Regions from separate parts of the Acidocella sp. C78 genome, predicted to be linked through region 1. Evidence: riboswitches for the same ligand, from Rfam matches in the RefSeq annotation. Region 1 holds a riboswitch; the other holds the start of a gene.
The links. A riboswitch is a leader RNA that binds a small molecule or an ion and turns the genes downstream of it on or off. The one in region 1 is predicted to bind fluoride.
Positions count from the first base shown of each region.

Region 2: linked by a shared signal. The riboswitch ahead of crcB (fluoride efflux transporter CrcB) and the one ahead of crcB (fluoride efflux transporter CrcB) in region 1 are both predicted to bind fluoride.

Region 1 is NZ_CAJQZK010000078.1:64,380-68,636, reverse strand. Features, by position in the region: gene ACIDOCELLA78_RS86405 (efflux RND transporter periplasmic adaptor subunit) at 1-27, shown strand, start outside; partial or broken gene ACIDOCELLA78_RS86400 (ATP-binding cassette domain-containing protein) at 38-205, shown strand; gene ACIDOCELLA78_RS86395 (ABC transporter ATP-binding protein) at 313-852, shown strand; gene ACIDOCELLA78_RS86390 (ABC transporter permease) at 762-2,141, shown strand; fluoride riboswitch at 2,202-2,263, shown strand; gene crcB (fluoride efflux transporter CrcB) at 2,388-2,765, shown strand; gene ACIDOCELLA78_RS86380 (DUF190 domain-containing protein) at 2,767-3,090, shown strand; gene ACIDOCELLA78_RS86375 (efflux RND transporter permease subunit) at 3,068-4,257, opposite strand, start outside.
Region 2 is NZ_CAJQZK010000007.1:64,548-68,804, forward strand. Features, by position in the region: gene ACIDOCELLA78_RS000000102690 (efflux RND transporter permease subunit) at 1-1,022, shown strand, start outside; gene ACIDOCELLA78_RS000000102695 (DUF190 domain-containing protein) at 1,000-1,323, opposite strand; gene crcB (fluoride efflux transporter CrcB) at 1,325-1,702, opposite strand; fluoride riboswitch at 1,827-1,888, opposite strand; gene ACIDOCELLA78_RS000000102705 (ABC transporter permease) at 1,949-3,328, opposite strand; gene ACIDOCELLA78_RS000000102710 (ABC transporter ATP-binding protein) at 3,238-3,777, opposite strand; partial or broken gene ACIDOCELLA78_RS000000102715 (ATP-binding cassette domain-containing protein) at 3,885-4,052, opposite strand; gene ACIDOCELLA78_RS000000102720 (efflux RND transporter periplasmic adaptor subunit) at 4,063-4,257, opposite strand, start outside.

The DNA.
Region 1 (4,257 bases):
GGCGCGCCCTGGGTGCCGCGATTCTGAAGGCGAGGGAATGACGGCGACACCAGTCATCGCGTTGCAGGGGATCGGCCGGAGCTATGGCAGCGGCGGGTTCGCGGTGCGGGCGCTGCAAGATGTCGATCTCGTGGTGGAGCGTGGCGAGTTCGTCGCCATCATGGGGTCGTCCGGATCGGGGAAATCGACACTGATGGCGATTCTCGGCTGTCTCGACCGGCCGAGTTCCGGGGAATACCGCTTCGAGGGCGTCGATGTCGCCGGGCTGGCGGAGCCGGTGCTCGCGGGATACGCAGCGCGCGGATCGGCTTCGTGTTCCAGAGCTTCAACCTGCTCGCCCGCACCAGCGCGCTCGACAACGTGGCGCTGCCGCTCGTCTATGCCACGGCGGGGTCGGTGGATGGCGCGGCGCGGCGGGCGCGGGCGCGGGCGGCACTCGACCGGCTCGGTCTCGCCGGGCGGGAGGCGAACACGCCCGCGCAGCTTTCGGGCGGGCAACAGCAGCGCGTCGCGATCGCGCGGGCGCTGATCAATGCGCCGCAGCTCCTGCTGGCCGACGAGCCGACCGGCAATCTCGACACCAGGACATCGCACGAAATCATGTCGACGCTGGCGGCGCTGAACCGCGAGCAGGGGGTGACGATCCTGGTGGTGACCCATGAGCAGGATATCGCGCGCTATGCGCGGCGGGTGCTGACGATGCGCGACGGGCGGATCGTCGCGGATGAGCGGCAGGACGCACCGGCCGGCCCGGCGGAATCGTGTCCGTCACCGCCGGCGGCGCCAGAGCCGGCGCCGGCCATGGCACCGCCCCGCGGAAGCAGCGGCGCGGCGCTCGCTTCGTCCGCATGATCGTCGCGGCGGCATTGCAGGCGCTGGCGCGCAACCGGCTGCGGGCGGCGCTGACAATGCTGGGCGTGTGCATCGGCGTGGCCGCGCTGATCGCCATGGTCGCGGTGGGCCAGGGCGCGAACCAGGCGATCCGCAAGCAGATCGAGGGATTGGGCACCAACCTGCTCGTGGTGCTGCCTGGGGCGACGACGGCGGGCGGCGCCCATGCCGGGTTCGGCAGTGCCTCGACGATCACGGTGGATGACGCGCAGGCGATCCTGCGCGAGGACCCGGCGGTGGGCCGGGTCGGCTATCTGATCCGGGCCGCGGCGCAGGTGCGCCACGCCAGCCAGAACTGGACCACCGCGATCCTCGGCGTCAGCCCGGATTATCCCGCGATGACCAACTGGCGGATCGCCGAAGGGCGGGCGCTTACGCCGCATGACGAGGTGGCCGGCGCGCTCGTCGGGCTGATCGGGCAGACGGTGCGGCAGATGCTGTTCGCACGCGGAGAGACGGCGCTCAGCGCCACCGTGCTGGTGAAAGGCGCGCCGATCCGCATCGTCGGCGTGCTCGCCGCCAAGGGGCAGACGCCGTTTGGCACCGATCAGGACGATGTGATGATGCTGCCTTTCAGCACCGCGGAGCAGCGGGTGCTCGGCGCCGCCGCGCCGAGCCGGGAGGAGACGCCGCTGAACTGGCCCTACCCGCCCTGGCCGAACCCCTATGCGCTGCAACCCCGGCTCGCCGGATATGTGAACCAGCTCTTCGCGCAGGCGGCGACGCCGCAGGCCGTGCCCGCGGCAATGGAGCAGATCGGCCGCACGCTGAGCCAGCGCCACCGGATCCAGCCGGATGGGCTGAAGGATTTCTCGGTGCGTAACCTGAGCCAGATCGCCGCAGCGGCGCAGGGATCGAGCCGGGTGATGGCGCTGCTACTCGCGATCGTCGCTTCGATCTCGCTGCTGGTCGGCGGCATCGGGATCATGAACATCCTGCTGGTTTCGGTGACCGAGCGAACCCGCGAAATCGGGCTCAGAATGGCGATCGGGGCGCGGCGGCTGCATGTGCTGCTGCAGTTTCTCGCCGAATCGGTGATCCTGAGCGTGACCGGCGGGCTGGCGGGCATCGTGCTTGGCGCAACGCTCTCCGGCGCCATCACGCTGTTCGCCGGCTGGCCGGCGCCGCTCTCGCCGCTGGCGGTGGCTGGAGGCTTCCTGTTCGCGGCGGGCGTTGGCGTGGGGTTCGGGTTCTATCCCGCGCGCAAGGCTTCACGGCTCGATCCGATCGAGGCGCTGCGCTACGAGTAAGCGGCGGCGGACAGATTGACAGCGCCCGGCCTCGCATCGCAATCATGACCCGCGCGGCCCGGCCGCGCCGGTGATGGGGTTCGCCGCAAACCGCCCGCGGGGCTGATGACTCCTGTTTCATTCCGTCAGACTCGGAGGAACAGGCGTGCCTATCACCCGACCTTGCCGAACGAACCGCGCGGCGCGCGCCGCTGCCGTTCCCCTCCCCAGCCATTCAAATGCATCGCCACGACAGAAAGGCAGTTCATGATCAAGACGCTTGCGTCAATCGCCGTGTTCGGCTCGCTCGGCTGCTGGGCGCGCTACGGCCAGACGATTTTCATGCAGGGGCTTTTCGGCCGCGGCTTCCCCGTCGCCGTTCTCAGCATCAACGTGCTCGGTTCGTTTGCGATCGGGTTTCTCTTCGTCCTGACCGCCGAGCGCGTCGCCATCGATCCGGCGCTGCGCACCGGTATCCTGACGGGGTTTCTCGGCGGTTATACCACGTTCTCGACCTTCGAGCTTGAATCCCTCATGCTGGTCGAGAACGGCGAGATCGCGAGAGCGGGGCTCTATGTGCTGCTGTCGGTCGTGCTCGGGTTCATCGGCGCCTTTCTTGGCGTCTATCTGGCAAGGAATGTCTGAGATGGAAGAACAGGCCACACTGGTGCGCATCGCCCTCGACGAATCCGACCACGGGCGGCGGCGGCATCTGATGCAGACCATCCTGGAGCGGCTGCGCGACGATTTCACGCTCGACGGGGTTTCGGTGTTCCGCGGCATCGCCGGAATGAACGGGCAGCGGATCATCCATGCCGCCGACCTGATGCATTTCGATGTCGACCTACCGCTGATGATCGAATTCTGCTGCGCGCCGGAGACTGCCCGCGCGGCGGCGGCGGCACTGATCGATCTGGTGCCGGAAGGGCATGTGATTTCCTGGCCGGTCACCCGGCATCTGCCGGGATAACAAGGCGCAGCAGCGCCGGCAGGGCGAACAGCACCAGCGGAAACGCCACCGCGAACCCCGAGATCACCGCGATGGCGAGCGGCTGCTGCATGCCGCTGCCCTGGCCGATGCCGAGTGCCAGCGGCAGCAGCGTCAGGATCGCGGCCAGCGTGGTCATCGCGATCGGCCGCAGCCGGTTGCGGCTCGCCGCGACCAGCGCCTCATGCCGCCCCTGGTGCGCGGCGAGGCTCTGGAATTCCGAGACGTAGAAAATCGCCATCTCGGTCGCGAGCCCGACGATCATCGTCATCCCCATCAGCGCGGTGATGTTGAGCGCCACACCCGAGAGATCGAGCCCGATGAACACCGCGAGGCTTGAGAGCAGCGCGGTGACGACGATGGCCCCGGCGATGACGAAGCTGCGGTAGAGGAACAGCAGCAACACGAATTCCGCCAGCACGGCGGCGACGAACACGCGGGCAAGGCCGATGAACGCCTTCTGCTGCTGCCGGTAGAGCCCGCCGAGCCGGTAGCTCATGCCCACCGGCAGCAGGCCCGGCCGCGCCAGCACCCGGCGCACTGCGGCAATCGCCGTCGAGATGCCGCCGCCGCTGATCCTCCCCGTCACCGCGACGATCTGGCGCAGATTGTCGCGGGCGATCTCCGGCCGGCCCGACACCGTGTTCAGCGTCGCGATCGCCCCGAGCGGCACCAGCGCGCCCGAGGGCGCGGCCAGCGGCAGGCGCAGCAGGTCGCCGGTCTGCGCGAAGGCGTCGCGCGGCAGTTCGAGCCGCACGCCGGTAAACCGATCCTGACCCGGCAGCGCGGTGACCACGCTGCCGCGCAGCGCCGTCGTCACCTGCCGCTCCACGGCGAGGGGATCGAAGCCGAACATCGCCGCCTTCGCCGGATCGACATGGATGTCGATCGTATCGCCGGCGATCACCACCCCGTCCTGCACGCCCACCACGCCCGGAATCTGCCCGATCGCCGCTGCCACCGTCTTCGCCGTGGCGTCCAGCCGCGCCGGGTCGCCATGCAGCTCGATCTCGATCGGCTCCGGCTGGCTCACGAGATCGCCCAGCAGGTCGGACATCAGCTGCGATTCGTCGAAATCAATGCCCGGTACGCGGTCGATGATGCGCCGGCGGATCCGGTCCATCACCGTCCAGATCGGCGCCCGCTGCC
Region 2 (4,257 bases), on a different contig from region 1:
TGGACGCCACGGCGAAGACGGTGGCAGCGGCGATCGGGCAGATTCCGGGCGTGGTGGGCGTGCAGGACGGGGTGGTGATCGCCGGCGATACGATCGACATCCATGTCGATCCGGCGAAGGCGGCGATGTTCGGCTTCGATCCCCTCGCCGTGGAGCGGCAGGTGACGACGGCGCTGCGCGGCAGCGTGGTCACCGCGCTGCCGGGTCAGGATCGGTTTACCGGCGTGCGGCTCGAACTGCCGCGCGACGCCTTCGCGCAGACCGGCGACCTGCTGCGCCTGCCGCTGGCCGCGCCCTCGGGCGCGCTGGTGCCGCTCGGGGCGATCGCGACGCTGAACACGGTGTCGGGCCGGCCGGAGATCGCCCGCGACAATCTGCGCCAGATCGTCGCGGTGACGGGGAGGATCAGCGGCGGCGGCATCTCGACGGCGATTGCCGCAGTGCGCCGGGTGCTGGCGCGGCCGGGCCTGCTGCCGGTGGGCATGAGCTACCGGCTCGGCGGGCTCTACCGGCAGCAGCAGAAGGCGTTCATCGGCCTTGCCCGCGTGTTCGTCGCCGCCGTGCTGGCGGAATTCGTGTTGCTGCTGTTCCTCTACCGCAGCTTCGTCATCGCCGGGGCCATCGTCGTCACCGCGCTGCTCTCAAGCCTCGCGGTGTTCATCGGGCTCGATCTCTCGGGTGTGGCGCTCAACATCACCGCGCTGATGGGGATGACGATGATCGTCGGGCTCGCGACCGAGATGGCGATTTTCTACGTCTCGGAATTCCAGAGCCTCGCCGCGCACCAGGGGCGGCATGAGGCGCTGGTCGCGGCGAGCCGCAACCGGCTGCGGCCGATCGCGATGACCACGCTGGCCGCGATCCTGACGCTGCTGCCGCTGGCACTCGGCATCGGCCAGGGCAGCGGCATGCAGCAGCCGCTCGCCATCGCGGTGATCTCGGGGTTCGCGGTGGCGTTTCCGCTGGTGCTGTTCGCCCTGCCGGCGCTGCTGCGCCTTGTTATCCCGGCAGATGCCGGGTGACCGGCCAGGAAATCACATGCCCTTCCGGCACCAGATCGATCAGTGCCGCCGCCGCCGCGCGGGCAGTCTCCGGCGCGCAGCAGAATTCGATCATCAGCGGTAGGTCGACATCGAAATGCATCAGGTCGGCGGCATGGATGATCCGCTGCCCGTTCATTCCGGCGATGCCGCGGAACACCGAAACCCCGTCGAGCGTGAAATCGTCGCGCAGCCGCTCCAGGATGGTCTGCATCAGATGCCGCCGCCGCCCGTGGTCGGATTCGTCGAGGGCGATGCGCACCAGTGTGGCCTGTTCTTCCATCTCAGACATTCCTTGCCAGATAGACGCCAAGAAAGGCGCCGATGAACCCGAGCACGACCGACAGCAGCACATAGAGCCCCGCTCTCGCGATCTCGCCGTTCTCGACCAGCATGAGGGATTCAAGCTCGAAGGTCGAGAACGTGGTATAACCGCCGAGAAACCCCGTCAGGATACCGGTGCGCAGCGCCGGATCGATGGCGACGCGCTCGGCGGTCAGGACGAAGAGAAACCCGATCGCAAACGAACCGAGCACGTTGATGCTGAGAACGGCGACGGGGAAGCCGCGGCCGAAAAGCCCCTGCATGAAAATCGTCTGGCCGTAGCGCGCCCAGCAGCCGAGCGAGCCGAACACGGCGATTGACGCAAGCGTCTTGATCATGAACTGCCTTTCTGTCGTGGCGATGCATTTGAATGGCTGGGGAGGGGAACGGCAGCGGCGCGCGCCGCGCGGTTCGTTCGGCAAGGTCGGGTGATAGGCACGCCTGTTCCTCCGAGTCTGACGGAATGAAACAGGAGTCATCAGCCCCGCGGGCGGTTTGCGGCGAACCCCATCACCGGCGCGGCCGGGCCGCGCGGGTCATGATTGCGATGCGAGGCCGGGCGCTGTCAATCTGTCCGCCGCCGCTTACTCGTAGCGCAGCGCCTCGATCGGATCGAGCCGTGAAGCCTTGCGCGCGGGATAGAACCCGAACCCCACGCCAACGCCCGCCGCGAACAGGAAGCCTCCAGCCACCGCCAGCGGCGAGAGCGGCGCCGGCCAGCCGGCGAACAGCGTGATGGCGCCGGAGAGCGTTGCGCCAAGCACGATGCCCGCCAGCCCGCCGGTCACGCTCAGGATCACCGATTCGGCGAGAAACTGCAGCAGCACATGCAGCCGCCGCGCCCCGATCGCCATTCTGAGCCCGATTTCGCGGGTTCGCTCGGTCACCGAAACCAGCAGGATGTTCATGATCCCGATGCCGCCGACCAGCAGCGAGATCGAAGCGACGATCGCGAGTAGCAGCGCCATCACCCGGCTCGATCCCTGCGCCGCTGCGGCGATCTGGCTCAGGTTACGCACCGAGAAATCCTTCAGCCCATCCGGCTGGATCCGGTGGCGCTGGCTCAGCGTGCGGCCGATCTGCTCCATTGCCGCGGGCACGGCCTGCGGCGTCGCCGCCTGCGCGAAGAGCTGGTTCACATATCCGGCGAGCCGGGGTTGCAGCGCATAGGGGTTCGGCCAGGGCGGGTAGGGCCAGTTCAGCGGCGTCTCCTCCCGGCTCGGCGCGGCGGCGCCGAGCACCCGCTGCTCCGCGGTGCTGAAAGGCAGCATCATCACATCGTCCTGATCGGTGCCAAACGGCGTCTGCCCCTTGGCGGCGAGCACGCCGACGATGCGGATCGGCGCGCCTTTCACCAGCACGGTGGCGCTGAGCGCCGTCTCTCCGCGTGCGAACAGCATCTGCCGCACCGTCTGCCCGATCAGCCCGACGAGCGCGCCGGCCACCTCGTCATGCGGCGTAAGCGCCCGCCCTTCGGCGATCCGCCAGTTGGTCATCGCGGGATAATCCGGGCTGACGCCGAGGATCGCGGTGGTCCAGTTCTGGCTGGCGTGGCGCACCTGCGCCGCGGCCCGGATCAGATAGCCGACCCGGCCCACCGCCGGGTCCTCGCGCAGGATCGCCTGCGCGTCATCCACCGTGATCGTCGAGGCACTGCCGAACCCGGCATGGGCGCCGCCCGCCGTCGTCGCCCCAGGCAGCACCACGAGCAGGTTGGTGCCCAATCCCTCGATCTGCTTGCGGATCGCCTGGTTCGCGCCCTGGCCCACCGCGACCATGGCGATCAGCGCGGCCACGCCGATGCACACGCCCAGCATTGTCAGCGCCGCCCGCAGCCGGTTGCGCGCCAGCGCCTGCAATGCCGCCGCGACGATCATGCGGACGAAGCGAGCGCCGCGCCGCTGCTTCCGCGGGGCGGTGCCATGGCCGGCGCCGGCTCTGGCGCCGCCGGCGGTGACGGACACGATTCCGCCGGGCCGGCCGGTGCGTCCTGCCGCTCATCCGCGACGATCCGCCCGTCGCGCATCGTCAGCACCCGCCGCGCATAGCGCGCGATATCCTGCTCATGGGTCACCACCAGGATCGTCACCCCCTGCTCGCGGTTCAGCGCCGCCAGCGTCGACATGATTTCGTGCGATGTCCTGGTGTCGAGATTGCCGGTCGGCTCGTCGGCCAGCAGGAGCTGCGGCGCATTGATCAGCGCCCGCGCGATCGCGACGCGCTGCTGTTGCCCGCCCGAAAGCTGCGCGGGCGTGTTCGCCTCCCGCCCGGCGAGACCGAGCCGGTCGAGTGCCGCCCGCGCCCGCGCCCGCCGCGCCGCGCCATCCACCGACCCCGCCGTGGCATAGACGAGCGGCAGCGCCACGTTGTCGAGCGCGCTGGTGCGGGCGAGCAGGTTGAAGCTCTGGAACACGAAGCCGATCCGCGCGCTGCGTATCCCGCGAGCACCGGCTCCGCCAGCCCGGCGACATCGACGCCCTCGAAGCGGTATTCCCCGGAACTCGGCCGGTCGAGACAGCCGAGAATCGCCATCAGTGTCGATTTCCCCGATCCGGACGACCCCATGATGGCGACGAACTCGCCACGCTCCACCACGAGATCGACATCTTGCAGCGCCCGCACCGCGAACCCGCCGCTGCCATAGCTCCGGCCGATCCCCTGCAACGCGATGACTGGTGTCGCCGTCATTCCCTCGCCTTCAGAATCGCGGCACCCAGGGCGCGCCCACGCGCTTCAGCCGCTCGCCGATGATCACCGCATCGCCCACCCGCAGCCCGCCGCCGGCAATCTCGGTCTGGTTGTCGCCGGCAAGTCCGGTCTTCACCGGCACGGCGACAGGCCTGCCGTCCCGCATCACCCAGACCCGCGCGCCCGCCCCAGTTCCACCGGTCGC